2 regions of the Paenarthrobacter sp. 10N417 genome follow, and region 1 is predicted to be linked to the other one. Evidence: predicted binding sites of a transcription regulator. Region 1 holds the regulator's gene; the other holds the start of a gene.
The links. The regulator HrcA, encoded in region 1, represses chaperone genes, less so after heat shock. The targets are predictions, from matches to a motif close to TTNGCACTCGNNNNNNNCGAGTGCNAA.
Positions count from the first base shown of each region.

Region 2: groES (co-chaperone GroES) is a predicted target of HrcA. The motif match lies at 8,807-8,833, and genes of this name have one in related genera.

Region 1 is NZ_JBFTIL010000018.1:41,214-50,882, forward strand. Features, by position in the region: gene AC1DCM_RS19730 (PhoH family protein) at 1-427, opposite strand, end outside; gene AC1DCM_RS19735 (GerMN domain-containing protein) at 883-1,755, shown strand; gene AC1DCM_RS19740 (16S rRNA (uracil(1498)-N(3))-methyltransferase) at 1,802-2,575, opposite strand; gene dnaJ (molecular chaperone DnaJ) at 2,578-3,705, opposite strand; gene hrcA (heat-inducible transcriptional repressor HrcA) at 3,764-4,771, opposite strand; gene AC1DCM_RS19755 (DUF3097 domain-containing protein) at 4,946-5,797, shown strand; gene AC1DCM_RS19760 (DUF4870 domain-containing protein) at 5,933-6,346, shown strand; gene hemW (radical SAM family heme chaperone HemW) at 6,375-7,604, opposite strand; gene lepA (translation elongation factor 4) at 7,605-9,458, opposite strand.
Region 2 is NZ_JBFTIL010000007.1:74,254-94,437, reverse strand. Features, by position in the region: gene AC1DCM_RS10435 (acyltransferase family protein) at 1-763, opposite strand, end outside; gene AC1DCM_RS10430 (acyltransferase family protein) at 760-2,862, opposite strand; gene AC1DCM_RS10425 (flavin-containing monooxygenase) at 3,010-4,119, opposite strand; gene AC1DCM_RS10420 (hypothetical protein) at 4,152-4,508, opposite strand; gene AC1DCM_RS10415 (helix-turn-helix transcriptional regulator) at 4,677-6,350, opposite strand; gene groL (chaperonin GroEL) at 6,673-8,286, opposite strand; gene groES (co-chaperone GroES) at 8,371-8,667, opposite strand; gene AC1DCM_RS10400 (hypothetical protein) at 8,858-9,286, opposite strand; gene AC1DCM_RS10395 (THUMP-like domain-containing protein) at 9,355-10,581, shown strand; gene AC1DCM_RS10390 (shikimate 5-dehydrogenase) at 10,588-11,400, opposite strand; partial or broken gene AC1DCM_RS10385 (ribosomal protein bL36) at 11,440-11,520, opposite strand; gene AC1DCM_RS10380 (glutamate--cysteine ligase) at 11,634-12,785, shown strand; gene tsaD (tRNA (adenosine(37)-N6)-threonylcarbamoyltransferase complex transferase subunit TsaD) at 12,797-13,936, opposite strand; gene rimI (ribosomal protein S18-alanine N-acetyltransferase) at 13,933-14,436, opposite strand; gene tsaB (tRNA (adenosine(37)-N6)-threonylcarbamoyltransferase complex dimerization subunit type 1 TsaB) at 14,450-15,121, opposite strand; gene tsaE (tRNA (adenosine(37)-N6)-threonylcarbamoyltransferase complex ATPase subunit type 1 TsaE) at 15,121-15,723, opposite strand; gene alr (alanine racemase) at 15,720-16,985, opposite strand; gene AC1DCM_RS10350 (carbohydrate kinase family protein) at 17,035-18,129, opposite strand; gene AC1DCM_RS10345 (family 4 glycosyl hydrolase) at 18,176-19,552, shown strand; gene AC1DCM_RS10340 (GNAT family N-acetyltransferase) at 19,566-20,099, opposite strand.

The DNA of each region.
Region 1 (9,669 bases):
GATTCAAGGTCTTGGGCCGGATGGTCTTGCCGCGGCTTGAAAGAATGTTGTGGGTAAGGACATCCACGGGATTCTGGACCGACTGTGTCCTCAGGAGGGAAACGAGCTGCTGCAGGACATCAGGGGTAACGACCGTTCCCCTGGCTACCAGTCCGCGGACCTCTTCAAGGAGGCGCATGATGCGCGGGATGACCGTGGACGGACCGGACATGGACAATTCATTGCCGCGAACGTGGAAGTTGACGTCCGGGAACTGCTCCTCGATGTACCGCAAGGCTTCGTCATGGCTGCCCAATGAGTGAACCATCTGATCGGAGTTGTCGAACGTGACGATTTCCGTGCGCGTGCCCGGTAAGGTGTGCGGGAACTCGGTGGTGGCTGGGTTCCCGTTTCCGGTCCGCAGCCGCCCATTCAGGGATTCACTCATAGTGGTGGCCGTGCGGCCTCTTCTCCTCCGGTCGGATAACAGTTGGTCCATCGTTTCGACAACGGGACTGGCTCAACCGCCAGGCCATATGCCGGAATGCCTTCAATCCTACGCCAGCCCGGCAGACCTCGGGCGTTCGCCCGCGGATCCTCTGCCGTATCCTCCCCGCATCCTCCCCGCATCCTCCCCGCGAGGTCGTCCCTCGACTGCGACATTTTGTCTCAACTCGGCATCAAGCGGGTATCAATCCTGTTTCAGTTGCCGCCAGTGCCCGCAAACCCGGCCAGCCGCCGTCGACGATATGCCAAGCTGGCAGAGCGGGTAGTCAGACTACGCGCGTTCGACGGGCCGGCGAGAACCACCGGCCACCAAGGCAAGGAACCCCCATCGCGCAGTCAGTAAGCCATCAGCCCGGCGGGCGAAAGCGGAAAAAGTCCGCGGTCGCAGCGCCTGCGATGCTTGCTGTCCTTTTGCTGACCGGCTGTATCGCCAACGGCGGACCCACTCAAACTACGTCCAGTGCGCCGCCAGTCAGCGTCCAGGAAGCTCCGGCCAGCAACGCTCCCCTGGAGACCACCCAGGCGTCCACGAAGATCCCGGTCTACTGGATTGGGCGGAGCAAGGAAGATGTCTACCTCTACCGCGAATTCAGGGACATCTCCGGCGATGGAAACCCCGTCACCACTGCGCTGCGCATCATGATGGCCGAAAAGCCGTTGGACCACGACTTCTTCACCCCGTGGCAGGACCCCGGCAGCTTGGCAACATCCATCTCGGGCAAGAACGTGATCACCGTTGATATTTCCCGGGATGCCTTCAACTCCAACCTTGATGCAGGCATGGCGCAACGGGCTGTACAGCAGCTGGTCTACACTGCCACGGCAGCAGCTTCGTCGTCAGGCCTGATCAACTCCGGGCAGCAAATCCAAGTGGTCATCCTGGTCGACGGTCACACTGATTTCATGGCCTTCGGCCAGGTACGGCTCGGACAACCAATGGCAAGGGACGCTTCCTTGGTGGCGCCACTATGGATCATCGACCCGCAGGAGGACACCTCGCTCCCGGCCGGCGTGGTCAAGTTCAATGGCCGCAGCACTGACAGCTCCAAGCCGGTCAGCTGGCAGATCCTCCGGGACAACGGCAATGGCGAAAAGGCCAGCCTGCTGACCGGCCAGACAAAAGCCACAGGAGAGCCGGGACAATTCGGCGTCTTCTCCTTCAATGCGACCCTGAAACCAGGGAAATACGAATTGCGCGTGTCCCAGGTTCAGGACTCCGGGCAAGCAGACACATCCACCACCGATACGCGACTTTTCAGCGTCGGCTAGAGCCGGCGTCGCGCATTAGCTGGCGTTGCCTGGAAGGCGACACAGCCTACCAGCGGCCCAAGACATCGGAGGCGAGTACGACGGCGGCGGGTCCCGCCGTCGAAGACCTCAGGACGTGGTGCCCCAAGAGAGCCGTGACCGCCCCGGCGTCGCTGAGGCGCGTCACCTCGCGTGGCGAGATGCCGCCTTCCGGCCCCACGATCAAGAGGACTTCACGTGGTGAATCCAGGCCGCCGGCCTGAGCCACGATCGGCGCTTCCAGGACGGTCCGCAAGGGGTTCTTGGCGTCCTCGTGAAGGATTACAGCCAGGTCCGCGGCGGCAACAGCCTTTGCCAAAGCCGCGGAATCCAGGATCGGACGCACCTCCGGTATCCACGCCCTGCGGGCCTGCTTCGCCGCGGCAGTGACCACAGACTGCCACTTCGCGTGGGCCTTGGCAGCGCGATCCCCCTTCCAGCGGACGATGGATCGCTCAGCCTGCCAAGGAATCACCGCATCTATGCCCAGTTCGGTGGCCGTTTCAATGGCCAACTCGTCACGGTCACCCTTGGCCAACGCTTGGACCAGCACCAAACGCACGTTCGGCTGATCTTCGAAAATCACCTCGGATGCTGTGACGGACAAACTTCCAGGTCCAACCTCTGCGACCGTGCCTGTCAGGCGGGCTCCTGCGCCATCGGCAATGTCCACGGCCTCACCGACAGTGAGCCTCTTCACGGTAACGGCATGCCGGGCTTCTGCACCGTCGATGACGAACAACGCGCCCGGCTCAACACCGGACAGGCTCCCGGCAGGCGCGAAGAAGACGGGATTGCTCACCGCTACAGGTTACCGAGCTTGTCCCGCAGCTTGGCGAACATGCCGCCGCTGGCCACGAGTTTTCCTTCGCTGAACTGCTCGCCGCGCAACTTGGCAAGCTGCTGCAGGAGCTCTTCCTGTGCCGGATCCAGCTTGACCGGTGTCTCAACGTGCAGGTGCACCTTGAGATCGCCTCGGCCATAGCCCCTGAGGTGGGTAACGCCCAACCCGCGAAGCGTGATGACCTCGCCGGACTGGGTGCCGGCCTTGACATCAATCTCCTGGGGCCCGTCGAAAGTTTCCAGGCTCAGTTCCGTGCCCAAGGCGGCGGCTGTCATCGGAACGCTCAGTGTTGCGTGCAGATCGTCGCCTTCGCGGATATACGTGGAGTCATTGTTGACGCGGATCTCTACGTAGAGGTCGCCCGCAGGTCCGCCAGCTGGTCCTGCTTCGCCCTGTCCGGAGAGTTGGATGCGCGTACCTGTCGCAACACCGGCAGGAACCTTGATGGTGAGGGAACGCCGGCTGCGGATACGGCCCTGCCCGTTGCACTCGTTGCAGGGATCCTTGATGACCGTACCGAAGCCCTCACAGGAACCACACGGCGCCGTGGTCATGACTTGGCCCAGGATGGATCGAACGGCCCGCTGGACTTGGCCGCTGCCGCCACAGATGTCACAGCGCTCCGGGTGTGTGCCCGGCCGGCAGCAGCTGCCATCGCAGGTGGGGCAGACGACAGCCGTATCAACTTCGAGCTTCTTGTTGACACCAAACACGGCGTCCTTGAGGTCGATGCGGACACTGATCAGTGCGTCCTGGCCCCGGCGCACACGGGAGGCCGGACCAGCGTGCCCGCCGCCACCGCCGAAGAAGGTATCGAAGATGTCCTGGAACGCGAAACCCTGGCCGGAGTAGCCGCCACCAAAGCCGTTGTCAGTGCCATTCTCGTTACCGGTGGCATCGTAGACGCGGCGCTTTTGGGGGTCGGACAGCACTTCGTAAGCATGCGTCACGGCCTTGAACTGCTCCGCGACATCCTCCCCCGGGTTGACGTCCGGGTGAAGCTTTCGCGCCAACTTGCGGTACGCCTTTTTGATCTCTTCCCCGGTGGCTTCCGGAGAGACTCCCAAAACGTCATAGTGGCTGCTCAAAGTCTGTATCTCTTCCTTGTTATACGGTTACACGGCGATTCTTACCTCGGGGCTTGCGTCAGCCGCCGAGAATGCGGGAAAGGTAACGGGCCACGGCGCGCACGGCAGCCATGGTGGTGGGATAGTCCATCCGGGTTGGTCCGAGGATTCCCACCTTGGCACCGGAGCCGTACCCCGTTGCCACGACCGAGGCCTCGGCCAGGCCATCGTAAGGATTCTCGCGCCCGATGCTCACTGTCACGCCGCGGGGATCATCCCCCATATCGGACAACAACCTAAGCATGACAACTTGTTCCTCAAGAGCTTCCAGCACTGGCCCAATACTCAACGGGAAATCGACATTTGAGCGGGCAAGGTTGGCTGTTCCGGCCATGACGATGCGCTCTTCGCGGCTGGTGTCGCTGAGGGCTTGGAGACCATGGGCAAGATGCTGCGCGAGTCCCCGAAGCTCCGGCGGGCACAGCGCCACTACGGAAGGCAACACCTGCGGCAGCAGTGCCAGCTGGGTTCCAGCGATGCTTCCCAGGAACCGGGAGCGAAGGGCCATCAACGCCTCATTACTTACATCGGAGCCAGCCTCGATGACCTTCTGGCCAACGCTTCCTGTATCTGCGATGAGCACCACGAGCACCTGCTTTGGCGCCAGGAGGACAAATTCAACGTGACGGACCAGGGCACGGTTGGAGTGCGGGTACTGAACGACGGCGACCTGGTTGGTCAGTTGCGACAGTAGCCTGACCGTGCGCTCAAGGATGTCATCGAGGTCGTCCGGCCCTTCAAGGAGCGAGTGGATGGCTCGACGCTCCGCGGCGGACAACGGTTTGACCTGCGAGATGCGGTCCACGAACAGCCGATAGCCCTTGTCCGTGGGGATGCGGCCTGCGCTGGTATGCGGCGCTGCGATGAGGCCTTCTTCTTCCAGCACAGCCATATCGTTCCGGATGGTGGCGCTGGAAACGCCCAGATGGTGCCGCTCCACAAGTGCCTTGGATCCAACAGGCTCACGGGAATGCACATAATCCTCAACGATTGCGCGCAGCACTTCAAGCTTGCGTGGCTCACTCATTGCAACACCTCCTGACGACTGTCCGGGCCTTTATCGGGACGGATAAACAGCACTCACTTAGCACTCAACATGCCCAAGTGCTAACAAGTCTAGTATGAGCCAGCACGTTGCTAGCATTGAAACCGCCCGCGGGAGTTATTCCCAGCACAACCAGCACAGAGGGGTATGAAGTCCTTGGCTTTCGATACGTGGGGCCCGCAGGATCTGTCCGCTCCTGCCAAACGCCAACTCCCCGAGGTAGCCGTCCAGCGCGGGATGGTCCTTGAAGACGTCCAGTCCGGCTGGGTGGGCGAAGTCACACGGGTGGAGAAATCGGGGGGAATGCACATCGTCTCCCTTGAGGACAGGCGTGGCAAAACCAAGTCGTTCCAACTCGGGTTCGGTTTCCTGCTTGAAGGGCAGGCCATCCGTCTCATGCCTCCGGCAGCAAAGGCTCCTGGTTCGCCTGTGCAGTCGGGTCGAACGGCATCCGGGTCCGTCAGGGTCCTGGGCCATCGTGCACAGGTGGCCAAGGCGAGCCGTATTTGGGTGGAAGGCAAGCACGACGCCGAACTGGTGGAGAAAGTCTGGGGCGACGACCTCCGCATTGAGGGCATCGTCGTAGAGCCACTCCACGGCGTGGACGACCTCAAGTCAGCTATCGCCGCATTCTCGCCCGGGCCAGGGCGCAGGCTCGGGATCCTGGTAGACCACCTCGTGGCAGGCTCAAAGGAATCACGCATCGCCGCAGAAGCCATGACGGTGCCCGGAGCCGCCGGAAACGTCCTGATCGTCGGCCATCCGTATATAGACGTCTGGCAAGCCATCCGGCCAAAAGTGCTGGGTATTGAGCGGTGGCCGGAAGTTCCACGAGGCACTGACTGGAAGACCGGGATACTGACCGCGTTCGGCTGGCCGCACGAAACCGCCGAAGACATTGGACTCGGCTGGCAGCGCCTGCTTGGTGCGGTACGCAGCTACGCCGACTTGGAAGCGTCGCTGCTGGGAAGGGTAGAGGAAGTCATCGATTTCCTCACCACTGCCTGACCGTCTTGTCCTGAATTACGTTTCCTCAATGCACTTTTCGCAGGGACGTAACGGGGCGTTGGTCCCGGGATGACCCGGAACCCAGTATTCTGGGACAGCAACACTGCAGCATCTTTAAAGCAAAGGGAAGACACCGTGGCAGAGAACGCTCCTGAAGAACCGGGCAGCGCCGCAGGCCAGCCCCAGTACCATGGCGCGCCCGCAAACGCACTCCCACTGACGGCAAGCGAAGACCGGCAGTGGGCCACCCTTGCGCACTTCGGGGGAATTCTGGGATGCCTGCCGTCCCTGTTGATCTATCTCATCTTCCGTGATCGCGGGCCATTTACGGCGCAGGAATCCAAGGAAGCACTGAACTTCACGCTTCCTCCGACCATCGCGGCAGTCCTGGCAAATATCCTGGTTCTGCTTCCCGTCGTGGGCAATATCTTTGCAGTCATCGCCACGGGCATCTGGGTAGCCCTGACGTGCTTCTCAGTCTCGGCTGGTATCCGCGTCAATCACGGACAGCCCCACCGCTACAAGCTCAACCTGCGCTGGATTAAGTAGTCCAAGGCTTCCAGGATTCTGCAGACGATTAGTCCGGCAGAATCCTGCGCACCACGGCGTCGGCCAGGAGCCGGCCCTTAAGGGTAAGAACCAGGCGCCCCTTGAAGGCCGCACCCGGATCCACGAGTTCTTCAGCGATCAGTCCTGCCATCGCATGGCGGCCAACTTTGTCCAGCGCATCAACGGACAGACCTGTACCGAGCCGGGCCTCAAGCATGATGCGCTCGACTTCCCGGGTTTCGGCGTCAAGGGTTTCCCTACCAGCTGCCGGCGAGTCTCCTGCAGCCAGACGGTTGGCGTAAGCGGTGGGGTGCTTGACGTTCCACCAGCGGACACCGCCCACGTGCGAGTGAGCGCCCGGACCGATCCCCCACCAGTCATCGCCCCGCCAATAGGCAAGATTGTGACGGCAGGCCTGTTCAGGCGCTTTCGACCAATTGCTGACCTCGTACCATGTCAGCCCGGCTTCCGAGATCAATTTGTCGGCGAGCTCATATTTCGCGGCGTGGTCGTCGTCGTCAATTCCGGGAACTTCGCCGCGGCGGATTTGGGCCGCCAGCTTTGTGCCGTCTTCCACGATCAGGGCATAGGCGCTGATGTGATCGGGTTCGTAGGACAGGGCGGTCGCAAGGGACAGTTGCCAGTCCGCCATCGACTCTCCCGGCGTGCCGTAGATGAGGTCAAGGCTTACGGCCAGGCCCGCCTCGCGCGCCCACTGGACCACCAGCGGAACGCGGCTCGGGGTATGGGTCCGGTCCAGCACTTTGAGGACGTGCGGTACCGCGGACTGCATGCCAAAAGAGACGCGCGTAAAGCCTGCATCCGCCAGCACCTGGAGCGACTCGGGCGTTACGGAGTCGGGGTTGGCTTCGGTGGTCACCTCGGCGCCCGGTTCAAGTCCCCACTGCACGACGGCGGCACGAAGGATACGAGCCAAGTCCTCGGCAGGGAGCAACGTGGGTGTCCCACCACCGAAAAATACAGTGCTCAGTGGGCGCTTCGGCAGACCGGAGGCATCCATGGCGGTGGCTGCAAAGGCCAGTTCAGTGACAGCCGTGCCTGCGTAAGCATCCTGCGACGCCCCACCACCCAGCTCGGTGGCCGTGTAGGTGTTGAAATCGCAATAACCGCACCTCACCGCGCAGAAGGGGATGTGCACGTACAGGCCGAACTTGCGGTGCTCGACGCCGATCAGCACCTGCGGAGGCAACAAACCGTCCGCAGGTGCAGGGTCGCCCAAAGGGAGGACGCTGGGCATTTACTTCTTTGCCTTGTCCTTGGACTCGTCGGTGGTCAGCGCAGCGATGAAAGCTTCCTGAGGCACTTCAACGCGGCCCACCATCTTCATGCGCTTCTTGCCTTCCTTCTGCTTCTCGAGCAGCTTGCGCTTACGGGTGATGTCACCGCCGTAGCACTTGGCAAGAACGTCCTTGCGGATGGCCCGAATGCTCTCGCGGGCAATAATGCGAGATCCGATGGCAGCCTGGATGGGCACCTCGAATTGCTGACGCGGGATGAGTTCGCGCAGCTTGCCGGTCATCATGACACCGTAGGCGTAGGCCTTGTCACGGTGGGTGATGGCACTGAAAGCATCCACCTGCTCGCCCTGGAGCATGATGTCCACCTTAACGAGGTCGGCAACCTGTTCGCCGTCGGCCTTCCAGTCCAGCGAGCCATAACCGCGCGTCTTGGATTTGAGGATGTCGAAGAAGTCGAACACGATTTCCGCCAAGGGCAGGCGGTACCTGATTTCCACACGGTCCTCGGAGAGGTAGTCCATACCACCCATAACGCCGCGGCGGCTCTGGCACAGCTCCATGATGGCGCCAACAAACTCGTTCGGTGCCAGGATGGTGGCTGAGACCATAGGCTCGCGGACCTCGGAGATCTTGCCTGTGGGATATTCGCTGGGGTTGGTCACGTGGATCACCTTCTTGTCCTCCAGCGTTACCTCGTACTCCACGTTGGGAGCTGTGGAGATGAGATCGAGGTTGTACTCGCGCTCAAGACGCTCACGGGTGATTTCGAGGTGGAGCAGACCCAGGAAACCAACACGGAAGCCAAAGCCCAATGCGGCGGACGTCTCGGGCTCATAGACCAGAGCGGCGTCGTTAAGCATCAGCTTCTCGAGGGCATCGCGGAGCACGGGATAGTCAGTTCCATCAAGCGGGTACAAACCCGAGAAAACCATGGGCTTGGCATCGGCGTAGCCGCTGAGCGACTCCGACGCCGGCTTGGCGAGGTTGGTAACGGTATCGCCAACCTTGGATTGGCGGACGTCCTTAACTCCGGTGATCAAGTAGCCGACCTCGCCCACACCCAAGCCCTTGGAAGGTGTGGGCTCCGGGGAGCTGACGCCGATTTCCAGGAGTTCGTGAGTGGCGCGCGTGGACATCATCTGGATCCGCTCACGCGGGTGCAGCATGCCGTCCACAACGCGAACGTAAGTGACCACGCCGCGGTAGGTGTCATAGACGGAGTCGAAGATCATGGCCCGGGCAGGAGCATTGGCATCGCCCACGGGAGCCGGGAGGTCACGGACAATTTTGTCCAGCAACGCTTCCACGCCTACTCCGGTCTTGCCTGAAACCTTGAGGACATCTTCCGGGTCTCCGCCAATAAGGTTGGCCAGTTCCGCCGCATACTTCTCAGGCTGGGCTGCCGGGAGGTCGATCTTGTTCAGCACCGGGATGATGGTGAGGTTGTTCTCCATCGCCAGGTAGAGGTTGGCAAGTGTCTGGGCTTCGATCCCCTGTGCTGCGTCAACCAGCAGCACAGCGCCTTCACAAGCTGCCAGGGAACGCGAAACCTCGTAGGTGAAGTCGACGTGGCCGGGAGTATCGATCATGTTCAGGGCGTAGCTGGTGCCATCGAGTTCCCACGGCATACGCGCTGCCTGGGACTTAATGGTGATGCCGCGCTCACGTTCGATATCCATACGGTCCAGATACTGGGCCTTCATGTCGCGCTGTTGAACGACGCCGGTGTACTGCAGCATGCGGTCGGCCAAGGTGGACTTACCGTGGTCGATGTGGGCGATGATGCAGAAGTTCCGGATGATGGCCGGATCTGTTGCGGCGGGCACCGGTGCGGTGCGGGCCATGGGAGACACGCAGGATCCTTACTGTCGACACTCACACGGCACATCCACCGGCTGGGCAAAGGCCAGCCGGGACATGCCGCGCATCTGATCCTCTAGTCTCCCACGAACCAGCGGTTCACCGTACATTCCTGGTTCACCGTGCATTCCTCCCGGAGCACTACATTCCAGCCGGACTCGCTGAAACGCTGCGCACCGTTGCTTGGCAAACCATCGCTGTAGC
Region 2 (20,184 bases), on a different contig from region 1:
ACGGGAGAGCCAGTGCCAGCAGGGAACCCAGCGCAAATTCCCACAGCCTTGTCCGGGTATCGAAATACGCATACGCCTGATTGTGGGCAGTCTGGTCGATGGAATAGACCAGCGAGGCCACAAAGACCAGGCCGAACGCCATGAACAGCAGCTGCCGGTGTTCTGTGGCCTTGCGGCCTGGGAACAGCTTTGCAAGTTGCGGCTGCAGCAGGGCCACCGCTGCGAAAATCAGTGGCCACAGGATAAAGACCTGGCCTTGCACGGACAGGGACCAAAAGTGCTGCAGGGGACTCGCTCCGGAATGGTCCTGCGCATAGTAATCAACGGCAGAATCCGCGAGCTGCCAGTTCTGCCGGTACAGCAGGGAGGCCCAAGCCTCGGCGAGCACATCCGGCCACCGGCTCTGCGGGATAAAGGCCCAGGTTCCGGCCAGGACTGCCAGCAGGACCACGACGACCGCGGGCAACAGCCGGTTGAACACATGGAGCCAGTGCTGCAGGAGCCTCAGGGGCTTACGGTTTTCGAGCTTCCGCGTAAAGGACAGGGTCATCAGGAAAGCCGAGATGAGTAAAAAGACGTCTACGCCGCCGGACACCCGGCCGAGCCAAATGTGGTAAGCCGCCACCATCAACACAGCCAAGGCACGCAGTCCCTGGACCTCCGGGCGGAAGGTTCGTTCCGCCGTCGTGGGCTTCGCTGTAGTGGGCTTCGCTGTAGTGGGCTTGCCACCCAAAGGTGCTGTTGCTTTCACCTGTCCGCTCATTGCGCCCACCCCGTCGCGGCAAACCACCTTTCGTCGAACATCTCGCCCATGCTGGTGACGTAGGTCTTGGACAGGTGGTTGTCATCCAGGTAGACGAACACATTTCCTATGACGCTGGGGCACTGGACACCATTGCAGAGGAGATCCGTCATATCCAGGAATGCGGCATTTCCAAACTTTCCCTGTTCGGCCGCGAAGGGGCTCTCCGCAGCCAGGACGTCATGCTGGTCAGACTTGCAGTCAGCGCTGTCCACGCCCTTGGACAGGGCACACTCGGTGACATTGTGGTCGTACCGTGGGTTGTCACGAATGGCCACCACCTGGATGCCGAGGTCGTTGAAGTTGGTGACGGACTGCTCAAAGCCGTACACCAACTCCTCATCCGGTGATGAGGGGGCCGCCTTGGTGCCCACCATGAACACGGAATCCGGGGTGTGGGATGCCACGTATTTGAAAGCCGCCGAGTTGAAATCATTGCAGTGCTGGTCAGCGTCAGGGTTCTCCGGCATGAACGGACAACCGCCCAACAGGAGGGCCGTGACCTTCCAATGCTCAGCCTCAGCGAGAGGGCCGAGTGCGGCCAGCCACTGCTGGGCATGGGAGTCGCCTAGGACCACAATGCTCTTGGTGGCGTCATCGCCCACACCGTTTTGCTGGCAGTTCTCCTGCAGAGTCTTGTCTTCCGGCTTGGAAACTCCCTCGCACGTCCCACCCAGGTGTGCCCAGTCTTCAGGCAACTGTTCTGCCGTGGGAAGTGTCTTGGCATCCTTGCCGACTTGGTTTACATAGCCTGGAAGGAGGGCATGGGCTCCAGGGTTGTCGTTGAATGCCTGCGTGTCAGCGGCCTTCTGGTCCAGATACTGCTTGTACTGGAAGCCGAGCAACGGCGCACACGCCACGGCCAGGCAGACGGCGATGGAGATGGCTGCGCGGCGACGTTTCACCTCCGGCCACTTCCACTCCCGGAATGGCTTCTCCACGAACTTCGTGGTCAGGAAGGCCAGGACCAATGCCAACGCCACAATCGCGGTGCCGGACAGCCACCCGGCGTGGTCCTTGCCGCTCCAAGCCAGGGCGATCACCAGGATAGGCCAGTGCCAGAGATACAGGGCATAGGAGTTATCGCCAAGACGTACCAGGAATTTGGAACTCAGGATCCGATCCACGCCGAAGCGGCTACCGGTCTGTCCCGCTGCAATCACTGCAACGGCAGCCAGCGTGGGCCAGAGCGCAACAAAGCCGGGGAACGCAGTTTGGACCTGCAGCAGGATGCCGCAGGTAAGCATGGCGGCAACGCCGATCCACCCCATCGCCACGCGGACAGGTTTGGAAAAGTCCAGGGCAGGCAGGATCAGGGCAACAAGTGTTCCGAGGGCGAACTCCCAAAGCCGGGCGAAGGTGTCGAAGTACGCCACAGCCTGGTTGTTGGCCGTAAAAATAATGGAGTACGTCAGGGAAACGACGAAGATGAGCGCAAAAACGTACGCGAGCGAGGCCCGGTACCGGAGATCGAATTTGCGGCAGATGACCGCCATCACGGCGAAGATCACCGGCCAGAGAATGAACACCTGGCCCTGGATGGAAAGTGACCAGAAGTGCTGCACAGGACTGGCGAGACTGTGGTCCGTGGCGTAGTAATTCACCGCGAGAGTCTGCAACAGCCAATTTTCGTAGTAGAACAAAGAGGCCCAAGCCTGATTGACCACTTCCACCCAGCGGGTGGGAGGCAGGAAAGCAAAAGTAGCAGCCAGTGTTCCAAAGAGGACAACCACCACTGCCGGGAGCAGGCGCCTGAACAAGTGCAGCCAGTGCCGCAGCAAGTCCATCGGGCGCCGCTGTTTGAAGCGGCTCGTGAACTGAAGAGTCATGAGGAAGGCCGAGATCAGCAGGAAGACATCAACCCCGCCTGACACCCGCCCAATCCAGATGTGGTAGCTCACAACCATGAGCACAGCGAGGGAGCGCAGGCCCTGGATTTCGGGTCGGAACGTGGACTTTACAACGGGACCGGTAGCCCGCCTGTTGGGACGGGCGGGCGGTCGGATCGTTGATGTAGTCACGTTAGGCAGTTCCTCAAGGCTATTGCACAAAGCATCCATCATACGCTGTTCCGGGCGCCGACCCCAGTTGGGCCGGCCTGCGGAACCGCCTTACGAGTGTCTATTAGCTCAGGTTGGACTATGCGTTTGCAAAGATGAAACTGTGCGTTGCCTGTGCTGCGGGCACTTCTTTTTGAAGGTCAGCCACTATGCCAAAGCCGGCCGACGCTCAGCTGTGAACTGCCGGTCTGCTGTGATCTGGCGTGCCAGATAGCGGGCGTCACGGCCAACTCCTGGAAGTGTTGCCGAAACTGCCGCGAACAGAAACTCCTGGCCAAGGAAGTAGAGACCGGGCACAGATTCCACCACTCCCCTCTTGTGGGTCGGAATCCCATCGCCGTTCTGGTACGGGAGCTTCAGCCACGAGTAATCCTCCCGGTATCCGGTACACCAAATGACGTTCGCCACATCCAAAGTCCGGCCCTCTTCCAGCACCGGTTTACCTTGCTTTACCCCGGCTATCCTCGGCAGCAGTTCCACCTTCGCGTCACGCAGATCCTTGGTGCGTGTCCGGATCAAAGGTGCCGCCATCATCTTGAATGCCGGCGCCACCTTCCGGCCAACCGGGGTATTAAGGGTCAGGACGTGAAGTCCTGCGAACCGGATCACAGGCAGGACAAACCGGGCCGCGGCGCGTCCATGGCGAACAGGGAGTTCGCCACTGGCTTTGCCAGCCAGCAACGTGGTGTGCGTTCTGCTGGCTTCAAGGGCAATTTCCGCGCCGGAATTGCCGAGCCCCACCACGAGCACTGGCCCAGGTTGGAGTTGCCCGGGGTTTTTGTACTCCTGCGAGTGAAGCTGCACGATGCCGGGATCCAGCTCAGTGGCGAATGCCGGCCGCTTAGGCAGGCGATATCCACCGGTAGCAACCACTACGTTGTTGGCGATCCAAGACCGGTCACCGGAGCTCACAAGAAAGCAATCACCCTGTTGCGTCACCCCGTCAACACGGACTCCGTGGATCACGGGCAGACTGAACCGCCGTGCATATTGTTCGAGGTAGTCCGCCAACTCATCCTTACTGGGAAACGCCAACGGGTCCCCTGGGAAAGGTGCGCCCGGCAATCCGTCGTATTTAGCCGGGGTGAAGAGACGAAGCGAATCCCAGCGTTGACGCCACGAATCCCCGGTCCTGGCGTTCTCATCAAGGATGACGAAGTTGTGGTGTCCTTTGGCCAGCCAATAGCCGAGCGCCAAGCCGGCCTGGCCACCGCCCACGATCACAGTATCGAACTGCGAATCACTAGCATTTTTCATGGCATTTCCTTTCTCGTTAATCCAACGCGGGGTCACTTATGGCCCATGGCAGGGGCCGACATGGGCCTTAAGTGACCCCGGGTTGCTGGGGTTGCAGTTGCTGGGGTTGCAGTTGCTGGGGTTTCAGCCGGAGCCTTCCGGTACCGCAGGCACCACACCAACATCAAGACCGACGTCACCACGTAAAAGGAGTGCAACAGCCACACGGGTCCCGCCGGAAGGTCGAAGACGTAGAAGGAATGCACGGCGTTGGCGATGTTGGTCAAAGTGATGTTGCTCAAACTGTAGGAGGCCAGGTCCTTGGTGCGGACTGCCTTGACCAACATGGGCAGCATGCTGGATGCAAAGAGCACGGTGGATACGGTGCCGGCGAGCAGTGGAATGTTCATAAGCCCAAACTAGGAGTCCGGCACCCTCTGCCGCGTCGGCCAAATGACGCATCCTGCTGGATGGGGCATGGGTATTTATGCGCATGTCGGGACGTGAGAGAACAACGGGAGAAACCCCGCAGGACGTGAGAGAAGATCGGGAGAAAGGCTGTGGGATGTGAGAGAAGATCAGTTGGTCAAGTGGTGTTCGAAGGCGTATCTGGTCGCAGCAACCCTGGAGGGCAAGGAGAGTTTGCTGAGGATATTGCTGACGTGCCGGGCAACGGTTTTTTCGCTGAGATACAGTTCCCGGGCAATGGACTTGTTGGCTTTTCCGTCGGCGACAAGCCGCAGGACTTCCAGTTCACGGTTTGTAAGTTCATGGGCGGTGGGCGCAGAACCAGTCCCAACACCTCCCGCCCCGCCGGCTCCCGCACTGCCTCGTCCCGCAGTAAGGCCCAGCACCTCAGTTACAGCAGGCGTTGCTTCGAGTTCAGCGAACTCGGCTGTGGCTGCTTCGAATTCCATGGCGGCAGAGTCGGGATCGCCCAGTTCCGAACAGGCGCGGCCCGTCAACACCCTGCAGCTGGCGGCGCCATACGGTGCCTCAAGGCTGTACCAGAGCCGCCATGCCTTTCTTGAGGCCACCAGCGCGTCGCCCGCCTTGCCCTCTGCGAGCAGCACTTGGGCTTCCGCCTGCGCCGCAAGCGCCCGTTCCAGGGGCCTGCCCGTTTCAAGGACCGGAGCCGCGAGTTCGTCAGCCGCGGCCCTTGCCGCTTTAAGGTCACCAGCGGCAAGCTCGACGTCGACGACGGCGGGAAGCAACCGCCGTCGGTTGGCGGGGTCCGAGCCTGCCATGGCCCTGCGCAACATGGCTTGGGCCTGGGACACTTTTTGCTGGCCTGCCAGCACCAGCGCGAGTCCGGGGAGAGCTTCGAAGCCGGTCTCTGCAGCCTTGGCATAAGCCGCGCTGGCTTCATCAAATTGGCCCTTCAAACGCAGAATCTCGCCCTGCAGATACCACGCACCCCAGGCCGCTTCCGGGTCGCCGCGGCGCGAGCGGTCCTGGGCAATGTGGACGGCTGCTATGGCGTCATCCCAGGCGCCATGGAGGATGAACAGTTCTGCCCTGTGGGACTGGCACTGCCCGCTGAACATCACCATGTCCGGCCGGTCCCCGCACCAGCGTTCCAACGCGGCGGTCCATTCATGGGCACGCTGGACGTCGAACGCCAGGCGGCAACTGCCGATGACGGAGCAGTAGATGATGCCTGAAGGGATGGGCGATACTTCCCCCGCCGTCACGGAAACCATGACTTCATCCAGGATCTCCAAGCCCTTGTCCGGGAATCCAAGGGTGATGCTGGCCGTGCCCAGGCCCAGCCGTCCAAGTGCCATCAGATCCTTGTCGTGGAATCGCTGCCCCACTGCCAAGGCGCGGCCAAAGAGCTCATTGCTGGCTTCAGGATTTCCTCCGTACAAGGCTCCCAGCGCTGACGGAATCAGGAGGTAGCCTTCAGCTTCGGTGGGCTCGTCCAGTTCTTCCACTAAATGCTTCGCCCGGGACATCCAGCCCGAGCTGCGGGCTGGCTCCCCGATGTCCATGAGGAACAGCACCAGCCACGTTGCGCAACGGGCGGCTGCAGCCATGTCTCCTACGGTGACATATTCATCGTGCGCCCGTGTCAGGTAGGCGACGCCTTCGGAGTCCTTGCCCAACAGCATGGCCACGGAGGCCGCGACTTCAATGTCCTCGGGTAGAAGTCCGCCCTCCGTGTCCGCCCGGGCAAGGCAATCCAGTGCATCGCTCCAGCGGTGCTCGGAGAACGCGGAGCGTCCCAGATCCAAGGCTGTAACCGGCATAGTCCACACTCATTCTGCGACCGCGAGCAACCCGGTTGGCGCACCCAAGCGGCCGTATTAGCGTCAGGGTACCGCCGCCGTCGTAAGCCCACAATGGCTCCACGAATCCCTGACGCGCCGTGTGGGTTCCTGACCGTCTCTGGTCCCGAGATGCCACTTTGTCACCCTTTTTCGGTTGCATGGCGGGCGCCTGAGGTTCAAAGAAGGTCGGGACGCCACACGCCCACGCCACAACCGGACGCCGGGAAGCCGACATCGGGAAGCGCAAGAGGGCAGAAAAAAGCCCTGGCCACGAGTGACCAGGGCTTTTTCGAACAGGCTGTTAGTGCTGGTGGCCTGCGTGTGCGTTTTCGTCCTCAGCCGGCTTCTCGGCAACCAGGGTCTCGGTGGTGAGAACCAGGGCAGCGATGGAAGCGGCGTTGCGGAGTGCGGAGCGGGTGACCTTGACGGGGTCGATCACGCCAGCGGCGATCAGGTCCTCGTACTCGCCGGACTTGGCGTTGAAGCCGTGGTTGGCTTCGAGTTCGGAGACCTTGGAAACGACGACGAAGCCATCGAAGCCGGCATTCTGGGCGATCCAGCGCAGCGGCTGGACCAAGGCGCGACGGACGATGCCAACAGCTGCTGCTGCGTCACCTTCCAGTGCCTTGACGGCCGGGGACTCATCCAGCGCCTTGAGGGCGTGGATGAGGGCGGAACCGCCACCGGAAACGATGCCTTCTTCAAGGGCAGCACGCGTGGAGGAAACGGCGTCCTCGATGCGGTGCTTCTTTTCCTTCAGCTCAACCTCGGTGGCTGCGCCGACCTTGATAACGCCGATACCGCCAGCCAGCTTGGCCAGGCGCTCCTGCAGCTTCTCGCGGTCCCAGTCGGAGTCCGTGCGGGTGAGTTCGGCACGCAGCTGGGCCACGCGGTCGGCAACGTCCTGCTCGGTTCCGGCGCCATCAACGATGGTGGTGTTGTCCTTGGTGACCGTGATGCGGCGTGCCGTACCCAGTACCTCGAGGCCAACAGTGTCCAGCGACAGGCCAAGGTCCGGGGAAACAACCTGGGCGCCCGTGAGCGTCGCAATGTCCTGGAGCATGGCCTTGCGGCGGTCACCGAAGCCCGGAGCCTTGGCGGCCACAACGTTCAGCGTGCCGCGGATGCGGTTGACGATCAGCGTGGAAAGGGCTTCGCCTTCGATGTCTTCGGCGATGATGAACAGCGGCTTGGAGGCCTGCAGCGCCTTCTCCAGCAACGGCAGGAAGTCCTGCAGCGAAGAGATCTTGCCCTGGTTGATCAGGATCAAGGCGTCTTCGAGGACAGCTTCCTGGCGTTCTGCGTCAGTGACGAAGTACGGGGAAAGGTAGCCCTTGTCGAACTGCATGCCTTCGGTGAGGACGAGTTCGGTCTGGGTGGTGGAGGATTCTTCGATGGTGATGACGCCATCTTTGCCCACCTTGCCGAACGCCTCGGCCAACAGTTCGCCAATTTCGTCGCTCTGTGCGGAGATGGCGGCAACGTTGGCAACCTGGGTGCCTTGCACTTCGCTTGCGTTCTCCAGGAGGCGGGCTGCGATGGCTTCAATGGAAACCTCGATGCCGCGCTTGATCTCGCCAGGAGCGGCACCAGCAGCAACGTTGCGCAGGCCTTCCTTGACCAGTGCCTGCGCCAGCACCGTAGCGGTGGTGGTGCCGTCGCCAGCGACGTCGTTGGTCTTGGTGGCTACTTCCTTGGCCAGCTGTGCACCAAGGTTCTCGTAGGGGTCGTCAAGCTCAACTTCGCGGGCGATCGTCACGCCATCGTTGGTGATCGTGGGAGCGCCCCACTTCTTGTCCAGCACGACGTTGCGGCCGCGCGGGCCAAGCGTCACCTTGACAGTGTTGGCGAGCTTGTCGATACCGGCCTCAAGAGACCGGCGGGCAGCATCGTTAAAAGCAAGCTGCTTTGCCATGGTTGTGTCCTTTCAAGACAGAAAACCCGCACCGCAGAAGGTCGGAATGATTCCAACGCGGCTGCGGTGCGGGGCTCCAGGAAGTTACTTTACGACGATCGCAAGGACGTCGCGGGCGGACAGAACGAGGTACTCGTTGCCGCCGGTCTTGACTTCGGTTCCACCGTACTTGGAGTAGATGACGACGTCGCCAACAGTTACGTCAACCGGCACGCGGTTGCCGTTGTCATCGAAGCGGCCGGGGCCGATTGCAACAACTTCGCCTTCCTGCGGCTTCTCCTGCGCGGAGTCCGGAATTACCAGGCCGGAAGCCGTGGTCTGCTCTGCTTCGAGCGGGCGAACAACAATACGATCCTCAAGAGGCTTAATCGAGACCGACACTCGGACTCTCCTTTTCATGAGCTGATTCATGGACTAAGAACTAGGGTGCCGTGGCGTGCAACCGTCGTCGCGGTGCCGGTGACGCCTGGCGTGATTAGCACCCTCCGGGGGAGAGTGCTAACACGACTCTATGTAAGCGTTAGCACTCGGTCAAGGTGAGTGCCAGAATTTCGTCCTGAGTGAACTCCCGTTACCGACCGGTGAGGTCGTCCAAATCGTAGTCTTCGCCGTCGTCGTCCTCATCTGCAGGGGCGGTTCCGCGGTTCAAATACAGCACGACGGCGGCCGCCAGGGCCACGACGCCGGAAATCACCAAGGCGATAATCCCGCCAATACGGGCTCCACTGTAGAGCTCCCGGATGTCGCGGGCTTCATCAGTAGCGTCATTCACGCTCTTGCCCGTCACGGAGTACGCCGCAGCGTTGAATGAGTCCAACGCGAAGATGACGATCAGCAGGCCAATGCAGACTACAGCGATCACGGCCCCCGCGATCAAGGCAGGACGGGCAAAAGCCACGAGGGATCGACCGGAGGAATGCTCTGAAGCTCCCGGGGCAGTGGAGTGGTTCCCGCCCGGGTTGTTTGTGTCGGAGGGCTGCGGAACTGCGTTGTCTTCCATGAAAACAACCCTATCGTCGCTGGTTCCCAACTCACGGCGTCATGGCGGGCGCCGTTAGGCTTGATCCCATGTCTCACGCACCGCAGGAACAGATCGCACCCTTGCTGACCACTGAAGGATGGGAACTCCTTGCCTCGCTGGGGCCGTACCGCGAAGACGAAGCGTTCAGCGTTAACGCCGACCTCCGAAAAGCAGGCCACTCCCCTGAACTCGTGGCCGCGGTACTGACGCAGTCCCGGCTCCGGACCCGCGCCGAAGCAAAGTTCGGCGAGTTTGCCCGCCAGATGCTGTTCACCCAGGCCGGACTCGAACAGGCAACCCGCCTCAACGTCGCGGCCCGGCACGCCGAGCGTTTTGCCAAGGCCGGCATTTCCCACGTAGCCGACCTCGGCTGCGGCCTCGGAGCTGACTCCATGGCCTTGGCCTCCATGGACATTGCCGTGACCGCCGTGGAAATGGACGAAACCACTGCCGCCTGTGCCACCATCAACCTCATGCCCTTCCCGCACGCCACGGTGGTGCATTCCGATGCCACATCAGTGAACCTGGACGGGATCGACGGCGTGTGGCTGGACCCCGCACGACGCACAACCTCGACGTCCGGAACCAAGAGGATCTGGGATCCGGAAGCGTTCTCTCCCCCGTTGTCGTTCGTTGAAGGCCTGGCCGCGGCCGGCCGGGCAGTGGGAGTCAAGATGGGTCCCGGGATGCCGCACGACTCGGTTCCGGCGAACTGTGAAGCGCAGTGGGTCTCGGTAGGCGGCGACGTCACTGAGGTCACCTTGTGGTTCAACGCGGTGGCCCGCCCCGGGGTTCGGCGCGCGGCACTTGTCATCGGCCCCCAGGGCGCTGCCGAGCTCACCAGCGGCGAGGATTTCGACGGCGGCCCGGTAGCCGCCGTCGGGCCTGTAGAAGGATTCCTCTACGAACCGGACGGTGCGGTCATCCGCGCAGGGCTGGTGGCCGACGTCGCAGAACGCCTTGGCGGGCACCTGGTGGACGAACATATCGCCTACATCTGCGCCCCGGAACTCCATGACTCGCCTTTTGCCCGCGCGTACAAGGTGCTGGAAGTGATGCCTTACAACGTGAAGGCGCTCAAAGCCTGGGTCAAAGCGAACGGCATCACGGTGCTGGACATCAAGAAGCGCGGCACGGCAGTCACTCCGGAAGAACTGCGCAAACAACTGCTTCCATCCAAGCGCGAGACCAAGCCCGCAAAAACGGCCACCCTGGTCCTCACCAGGATTGGCGAGGAAAGAGTGGCCGTGGTGGTGGAGCCTGTGACGTTCTAGGCCACGTCAGCGGCGGGAGAACTCCGAGGCTTCGCGGACCTGGTCTGCACTCGGGCGGACGCCCGTGTACAGGACGAACTGTTCCTCCGCCTGGATGGCGATGACTTCGGCTCCGGTGATCACCGGCTTGCCTGCTTGACGGGCCGCCGTGATGAGCGGTGTCTCGGAGGGGAGGGCGACGACGTCGAACACTATCTTCGCAGCGGCAATGGTTGCGTCGTCAAAGGACTGTGCCCGTTCGTCCGCGCCCGCCATCCCCAACGGCGTGACATTGATGATGAGGTCCGCCGTTGATCCGTTGACGTCGTCCTGCCAGCCGAAACCATAAAGGTCCGCGAGCGCACGTCCGGTGGTTTCGTTGCGGGCCACGATTGTCACGGACGTAAAGCCTGCATCGCGGAGAGCTGCGGCCACCGCTTTTGCCATTCCTCCTGCTCCACGCAGCAGCACCGTGTGGCTGTTGGGTACTTTGTGGTCCTTCAGCAGGCGGGCAATGGCTATGTAGTCGGTGTTGTAGGCCGTGAGGACGCCGTCGTCATTGACAATCGTGTTGACCGAGTCGATGGCCCTTGCCGATGGATCCATTACATCAACCAGCGGGATGACAGCTTCCTTATAGGGCATGGACACCGCGGCTCCCCTGATGGGGAGGCCGCGGATGCCAGCCACTGCAAGAGTGATGTCCGCTGGGGCGAAAGCCTTATAGACAAAGTTCAGTCCGAGCAGATCGTACAAATAATTGTGGAACCGGGTCCCGATGTTGCTGGGCCGGGCCGCAAGCGAAATGCACAGGGACATGTCTTTGTTCAGGATTGGCATTCACCCATTAAACAACGGTCTCTTTACGCTGCCGTTCTCTTAGCCCTGGCGGGCCTTCATGCGCGGATTGTTCTTGATAATGACGAATGTGCGCCAACGCCGCCGGACGATCTGCGCACCCGCCAGCAATCACGCATGCTCCGGCTGCACTAGACTTGAGCCGACCGCTGACGGCCCCGCAGCGGGTTGCGTCCAGCTGAAACTCCAGCAGAAACAAGCAACGAGGGGACTACGTGCAGATTGAGTTTGCGCCATCCAGGCAATCGACACTGGGTGTGGAATGGGAGTTGGCGCTCGTCAATGCACGCACCGGGGAACTGGTCTCAGTCGCGAACGACGTCCTCAAGGGCGTGGCCGCGAACCACCCGGACCTCAACGAAGACGACGAACACCCCCATATCAAGCGCGAACTGCTCCTGAATACCGTGGAGCTCGTTACCGGAATCTGCGAAACGGTCAAGGAAGCCAAAGAGGACCTCAGCCGCTCTCTCGCCGCTGTCCGCGAAGTCACAGATCCCATGGGAGTCGAGGTGTTCTGCGCAGGCAGCCATCCCTTCAGCCCTCCCCTGCTCCAGCCGGTCACCGACAAGGAGCGCTACGCCAAGCTGATCGAGCGGACCCAATGGTGGGGACGCCAAATGGTCATCTACGGAGTCCACGTCCACGTGGGCATCGATCGCCGGGACAAAGTACTCCCCATCCTGGACGGCCTGGTCAACTACTTCCCGCACTTCCAGGCCCTTAGCGCTTCCAGCCCCTTCTGGGCCGGCGAAGAAACCGGCTACGCATCCCAGCGCGCCCTCATGTTCCAGCAGCTCCCCACCGCTGGCTTGCCGTTCCAGTTCGAAACCTGGGAAGCGTACGAGTCCTATGTCCAGGACATGTTCACCACAGGTGTCATCGATGCCACCTCTGAAATTCGTTGGGACATCCGACCCGTCTCCAACCTGGGCACTATCGAGATGCGCATTTGTGATGGCCTCGCCACACTCGAGGAAGTGGGCGCGATCGCAGCACTGACGCAGTGCCTCGTGGACGAGTTTTCCTCCATCCTCGACGCCGGCGGCAGCATCCCCACGATGCCGCCATGGCACGTCCAGGAAAACAAGTGGCGTGCCGCCCGCTATGGCATGGAAGCCATCATCATCCTCGATGCCAAGGGCAACGAGCAGTTGGTCACCGAGCACCTGGCAGAAACCGTCGCACGCTTGGAACCCGTGGCAGCCAAGCTCGGGTGCTCTGAGGAACTGGCCGATGTCCTGAAGATCATCGAACGCGGCGCCAGTTACCAGCGCCAGCGCCGCGTGGCCGCTGAACACAACGGGGACCTGCAGGCAGTGGTCATGGATCTCGTGCAGCAGATGCGCAAAGGCCCGGACGCTTAGGTCCAGGGTACTTACGCCGCCACCGACACCGTAGTAACCGGCATGGAGGAATCCGGCGCGAAGGCGATTCCGCTGGGCCCGATCCCTGCCATGATCAGTTGAGCTCCAAGCGCTGCCACCATGGCACCGTTGTCCGTGCAGAGATCCAGCGGCGGCACGTGCAGCTTGATGCCCGCCGACACGCACCGTTGACCGGTTAATTCACGCAGCCTTGAGTTGGCGGCAACGCCACCACCAAGCAGCACGTGGGTAATGCCGTTCTCCTTGCAGGCCAGGACCGCCTTTGAACTGATGACGTCCACTACGGCTTCCTGAAACGCTGCAGCGATATCGGCTACAGGTACTTCCTCACCGCGGGCTTCGAATTGCTCCACGCATCTGGCCACGGCCGTTTTCAGGCCGCTGAAGGACCAGTCGTAGCGATGCGGTCCCTTTTCCTCCGCCGTGCCCATGTATTTGGGCTGGGTGAGGCCGCGCGGAAAGCGGATCGACTTGGGATTGCCCTGACGCGCGAGTTTGTCGATGGCCGGGCCACCCGGGTAGCCAAGGCCCAGGATCCGGGCTACTTTGTCGTAGGCTTCTCCAGCGGCGTCGTCGATGGTGGAGCCCAGGAGTTCCACGTCATCTGTGATGCTGCGAATGCGGAGGATCTCTGTGTGGCCACCGGAAACCAGAAGGGCACCGAGGTTCTCTGGCAGCTTGCCCGCACTCAGGCCGGCACTCAAGCCGGCGGCAGCACCGGCGTCGGGCCTTGCCTCCAGCAGCCCCACTCCAACGTGCGCCACAAGGTGGTTGATCGCATACAGCGGCTTGCCCGTAGCGACGGCCAAGGCCTTCGCGGCGCAGACACCCACCATGAGGGCGCCGGCCAGGCCGGGACCGGAGGTGACAGCAATGGCATCGATGTCCTCCAAGGTCACCCCGGCTTCGTGCAGCGCTTCCTGGAGGGTGGGGACAAAGGCGTCAAGGTGGGCGCGCGAAGCGATCTCCGGGATGACGCCACCAAAGCGCACGTGCTCGTCCATGGACGAGGACACCGTGTTGGTCAGCAGCGTTGTGCCGCGCACGATTCCGACGCCGGTTTCGTCGCAGGACGATTCGATGCCCAGCACCAACGGCTGCTTCGGCTGTTCTGGATAAGGGCCGCTCACGCGTTGGCTCCTTCTGTGGAATGTGGCTCGTTGAGGGGTAGGCGCATGATCAACGCGTCCGTCCCGTCCCGGTAATACCGCGGCCGGACATGGATCTGCTCAAATCCGAAGCGCAGATACAACTGCTGTGCGCGTGGATTGTCCGCACGCACTTCCAGGAGGACGTCCGCCGCACGACGTCGCCGGGCCTCTTCAATCAGTTCTGTCAGGATGGCAGAGCCGATGCCCTTGCCTTCGAATTCAGGAACGACGGCGATCGTCTGGACGTCCGCGATCGGCTCAATGCACATCAAGCCGGCGTACGCCACGATCTGTCCCGCAACCTCGGCCACTACATAACGGCGGGTCTCCGGCTGGGACAATTCGTCGAAGAACATCTGCAGGGGCCAGGCATCCACGGGGAACAATCGCCGTTCCAAGGCTTCCACGGCCGGGACGTCAGCCTCTGTCATGTCTCGCAGGGAAACTCCGGAGAGCTCCAGTTTGGGTGAAAGTTTCATCGTTCCCCTTTCATCACAGGGCACGCTTCCTGGGGCCCGGTACCTGGGCGTCCGATTCGCGCAAGTACAAGGGTGTGGAATCCAAGAGTTCCTGCCCTGCCGTCAACCGGGCAAGCGCGACCTGGCCAAGGGAAGCCGCGTCCGGTTGGGTGTCGGCAAAGTCTTCGTCGGCGCGGAGGACGTCGGCATACAGTCCAGCGCCGGCCCCGAACACGGGAAGATCCGGCAAGTCCGAGGCGAAACCCACATGCGGTCCGTCGATGAGTTGGGGAAGCTGGCCCTCCTCGAGGACGTACCGCGACCAGTAGACCTCTTTGCGTCGGGCGTCAGTGGCCACCAGGAATTCGGGAGCGGCGGCAGTGGACTCCGCCACTTCAAGGGCTATCGCATCAAGGCTCATCAACCCATACAGGGGCTTGTTCCAGACGAAGGCCAGGGTGCGTGCGGTTGCTATGCCCGAGCGCAGCCCGGTAAACGGTCCGGGCCCCACCCCTGTGACGATCACGTCAATGTCCGCGCCGGTGACCCCTGCTCCGGCCAGGAGTTTCTCGATGCCGGGCGCAAGGACTTCGGCATGGCTTCGCGTGTCCTCAGTGGCGAAGGAATCCAGCACGCCTTCCATGGCAACGTCCGAAATCAGCGCAGCACTGGCCACTGCAGAGGTATCGATGGCCAGGATCAGCATCAGTGGCCTCCTTCAGAGATCGTGGTTTCAAGAAGCTTCGGTGCCTCGGCCCAGCGGGGGCCGAAACCGCGGAAAACGATGGTGCGGGGTTCGTCGTCGTCACCAGTGTCAAAGTCGAGCACCATGCCGCCGCTGTCCGCAACGTTGGCCGGCACAGCACCCACAGACCGGTGAAGATCCACTTCCAGACGGCTGTCCGAGAGGTGCTCCACCCGGTCCCGCCCCCACTCCACCACGGTTACGGACGAGTCCATGGTGTTCTCCAGATCAATGTCATCGATCTCAGCAGCTGATTCCAGCCTGTAGGCATCGACGTGGACCAGGTCCGGGCCACCGGGGCGTGGTCCATCGGGAAGGTTGGGATGAATCCGAACCAGCACGAACGTAGGCGAGATGATCCCGGCACGGACGCCTAAGCCTTCTCCCAGACCCTGGGTGAAGGTCGTCTTTCCAGCACCCAACTCCCCGGTCAGGATAAGGAGATCCCCCGCCTCAAGTACCCCGCCCAGTGCTGCACCGAGCGCGTGGGTCTGCTCCGCCGTCGTGACCTTCAGGCTGCGTTCCCACAGCGGTTCGCTTGGTTCGGTCAGTGGTTCGTTCACAGCGTCGCCGATTCCGATGCGGCCTGGGTGCCGCGTTGTACCTTCGGTTGTGCCTCCGGCCGCGCCGGAGCCTCATTGACGTAGCTGCGAGGCACGCGCGGGCTGATGCGCGTGACGATCTCGTAGTTGATGGTTCCCGCTGCGGCCGCCCAATCATCCGCGGTGGGACCCCCATCGGCACCGTCGCCGAACATCACGGCTTCGGCGCCCTTGAGGCCGGCCGCTTCTTCAGAGGTGAGCGGTCCAAGATCAATCACCATCTGGTCCATCGCGATCTGGCCCACCACAGCGTAGTTGACGCCGTTGACGCGAACTGGTCCGCCAGTGGCGACGCGCGGGACGCCATCCGCGTAGCCCAGGGGAATCAAGCCGAGGGTGGTCTCCTGGCTGGTGTGGTACTTCAGGCCGTAGGAAACGCCTTGCCCTTTCGGCACCTTTTTGCAGTTAGAGAGGAGTGTGCGGACGCTCATAGCAGCGTGCAGGCCAAGTTCGGCGGAGGTAACCCCTTCGAAGGGCGACAACCCGTAGATGCCGAGCCCGACGCGGATGAGGTCAAAGTGCGAATCCGGCCGGGACAGCGCAGCGGGAGTGTTGGCGATGTGCCTGACCTCAGTATCGACGCCGGCATCCTCAGCAATGGCGAGCGCGTCACGGAAAACCGCTAATTGCTCGTCCGTTTCGGGTCGGTGCGGCTCGTCGGCCACGGCAAGGTGAGAGAAAATGCCAACGACGCGAAGCAGGCCTTCGTCCTGGTATTCCATCGCCTGGCCCACCAACTGGTCCCAGTCGCTGATCGGGCAGCCATTCCGCCCCAGCCCTGTATCCACCTTCAAGTGGACCCGTGCGGGGCGCTCCTGTTCGCGGGCGGCCGCCACGACGGCGTCGAGTTCCCACCCGGAAATCCCGACGTCGATTCCAGCGGCGACTGCGGCTTGGAAGTTGCTTTCACGGGTGTGCAGCCACGCCAACAGGGGTGCTTCAATGCCGGCGGCACGTAAGGCGAGCGCCTCGGAAATGTGGGCGACGCCGAGCCAGGCCGCTCCGGCGTCGAGGGCGGCACGTGCCACCTGCAAGACGCCATGGCCATAAGCGTCGGCCTTCACCACAGCCATGACGGAAGCCGGGGAGGCAATAGCAACAAACTGGCGAACGTTGTGCCGCACGGCCTCAAGATCGATCACGGCGGAACGCTCCAGCACCGCTGACTTTGCTATGGAGGCCTTGGACCCGATCCCGATATCTGCAGCTGCTTCGTAAGTCACCCTAGAGATTCTAGTGGTGTGGGTGAAGAGGGGTTAACTGCCGGCTCTGCTACTGGGCGTCTGACAAGTGGGCGATCGTGGCGCGGGCTCGCCGTTGGGCTTCGGCGGGGATGTCCTTCACGATCGGCTCAAGGAACGCGAAACGCCGCAGCCACTGGCTCGATTGGCGTTCCTTCCTCGCGTTGGCACGCTGCCACCAGTCCGCGATGTCGCCCCAGCCAGGTGCAGCGAGGGATCCGCCAACTTGTTGTACGGCCAGCGAGGCACAGAGGTTCGCGAACCGCAGGCGGTCCCCCAATCTCCACCCTGCCAGAGAGCCCACAATGAAGGCCGCCCCGAAACAATCACCGGCGCCGGTCGGATCGTACGCAGACACAGGCAACGACGGCACCCATTCCTCTTCGCCCGTCTCCGAGTCCACGGCCATGGCGCCCTGCGCACCTAATGTCACCACAGCCACTGGAACGCGATCGGCCAAGGAATAGAGCGCCGCCCAGGGATCGGTCTTGCCCGTGAACGCCATGGCCTCCGGGGCGTTGGGCAGGAAAGCGTAAAAATGTTCCAGTTGGTCCAGCCTGCGCTGGGACCACTCTCCGCTCGGGTCCCAGCCCACCACGCCGAAAAGCTTCGTTCCCCCTGTCTTCGCCGCCAACATCCACGGTTCCAACTCCTCGTCCAGATCCGCGACGGCGGCGAGTGCCTTGGGTGGCTGTCCGATCAGCTCCGAGGCCTTGATCGGCGCGGGGTGCCCGTGGGTGACCATGGATCGATCCTGGTTCACGCACATGGACACCGTCACCGGCGAGTGCCAGCCGGGGACGCGGCGCGACAGGGACAAGTCCACATGCTCCTGGCCTTCCAGGATCTGCCAGTTGTAATCCCCGTAACCGTCGTCCCCAAAGGCTGCGGCCAAGTTGGTCCTCAGGCCAAGCCGGGCTGCTGCGATCGCTTGGTTGGCAACCCCGCCCGGGCAGCTGCCCATGCCTTCGCTCCACACTTCAGTTCCGGGCTCGGGAGAGTGCGGGAGTCCCGTGAAAATGATGTCCTGGAAAACCGTTCCTGCCAGGAGAAGGTCGCATTGACCATCGCCCTCCTTGCGCACGGCGGCAAGAGGGTCAAAACGTCGCTGGGGCATTGCGTCCATGCACGGCACACTACGCTGCGCCTTCCGGGCTGCATAGACTCGGATCATGCGGCTCATGATCGCCGGTGGCGGCGGATTCCGGGCACCCCTTGTGTACCGTGCCTTATGTACGGGTCCGTTCGCGGGACTGGTGGACGAGGTGGTGCTTTACGACGTCGATCCCGCACGTCTCGCCGCCATCGAAGCGGTCCTCCACGATATGCCCACCCCGGAAGGCTCCCGGCCCGCCGTCGTGATTTCCACGGACCTGTTGCAGGCACTCACGGGCACCAACGTGGTCTTCGCGGCGATCCGCCCTGGTGGAACGGAAGGCCGGATCGCCGATGAACGCGTGGCCTTGGACCTGGGGTTGCTGGGCCAGGAGACCACGGGCGCGGGCGGTATCTCTTACGCCCTCCGCACCATTCCGCACATGCTGGATCTCGCCGAGGGAATGCGGCAGTATTGCCCGGATGCGTGGCTCATCAACTTCACCAACCCCGCCGGGATGGTGACCGAGGCACTCGTGCCGGTGCTGGGACGAAAGGTCCTTGGGATCTGCGATTCCGCCGGCGGCTTGGTCCAGCGCGCGGCACGGGCTGCCGGTTCACCCCTTCATGAAGGAACGCTCGACGGCGTGGGCTACTTCGGGTTGAACCACCTCGGCTGGCTTTACAGGCTGGCGCCCGGTGGCCGGGACCTCCTACCGGACCTGTTATCGGATCGTGGGGCGCTCGAACGAATTGAGGAAGGGCGTTTGTTCGGCCAGCACACCCTGGAGAAACTCGGTTGCCTGCCCAATGAATACCTTTACTACTACTACGAAACCGAGCAGGCGACGGAAGCCATCCTGAAGCAACGCGAAACGCGTGGGGCCTCCATCCACCAGCAACAGAGCACGCTCTACCCTTCCCTGGTGGAATCCGCCAACGCCTACGCCACGTGGGATGCGGCCCGGCGCTCCCGGGAGGAAGGCTACTTGGCCGAGGCCCGTACTCACGGGGAGCACCGCGACGAGGAAGACCTCGCCGGGGGCGGCTATGAGCGCGTGGCATTGTCCGTGATGCGGGCTCTATCCGGAGGTGGGAGCGCCCAGTTGATCCTCAATGTCCCCAATTCACCCGTCTCCCCCTCCTCGGCTGGTGAGGCGGAAGTCGCCGTGCCCGGGCTGCCGGGGGACGCCGTCGTCGAAGTTCCCTGCGAGGTAACGCCCGACGGCGCCCTGCCGCTTGCGCAGGAACGGCCGGGTGGGCAGTTCCTCACCCTGATGCAACACGTCAAGGAAGTGGAGCGGCTGACGGTCCGGGCAGTGCGGGACGGTGACCGCGACGCTGCAGTGGAAGCCTTTGCCGCCCACCCGCTGGTAGGTTCGGCGTCGCTGGGCGCGCAACTCCTTGACGGCTACGAGGCAGCCTTCCGGGATCTGCGCGGGCTCTGGAAATGATTTGTGTGGGCTCCTAGAGCTTCCGGTACATCACATGCAGGCCGACGTAGCCGATTTCAGGATGGTCGAAGGCCTCAGGCACTGTGGCAAGGATGCGGAAACCCATCGATTGCCACAACCACACCGCGCGGACGTTGCTCTCCACCACAGCATTGAATTGCATGGAGCGGAATCCTGCCGCTTTGGCTTCTTTTAGCGAGTAGGCACACAGCGCCCGTGCAATTCCCTGACCCGAATGTTTGGAGCTCACCATGTACCCGGCGTTCGCCACATGACTGCCGCCACCGGCCTGGTTCGCATGGAACTCGCCGGTGCCCAGGACCTCGCCTCCGGGGTGCGGCCCGTCCGCAGTACGCACCGCCACAAACGTTTGGCCCGGCGCTTCCTTCATCCACTTGTCACGGGCAGCTTCTTCAGTGGTGTCGCGGTCCCAGGTGAAGGTCTCCCCCTCACGGATGATGGGCTCCATGACGGACCAGATACCGGGCCAATCTTCGGATGTGGCTGGGCGGATGTCGAAAAGGGTTTCTTGGCTCACAGCGCACACGCTAGCAGCCTTGTCCACTTAGCCGGGATTGCTTGTCCACATAGCCGGGATCGGCGCCATGTAGTGCTCGGCTTCAGGAGTAGTG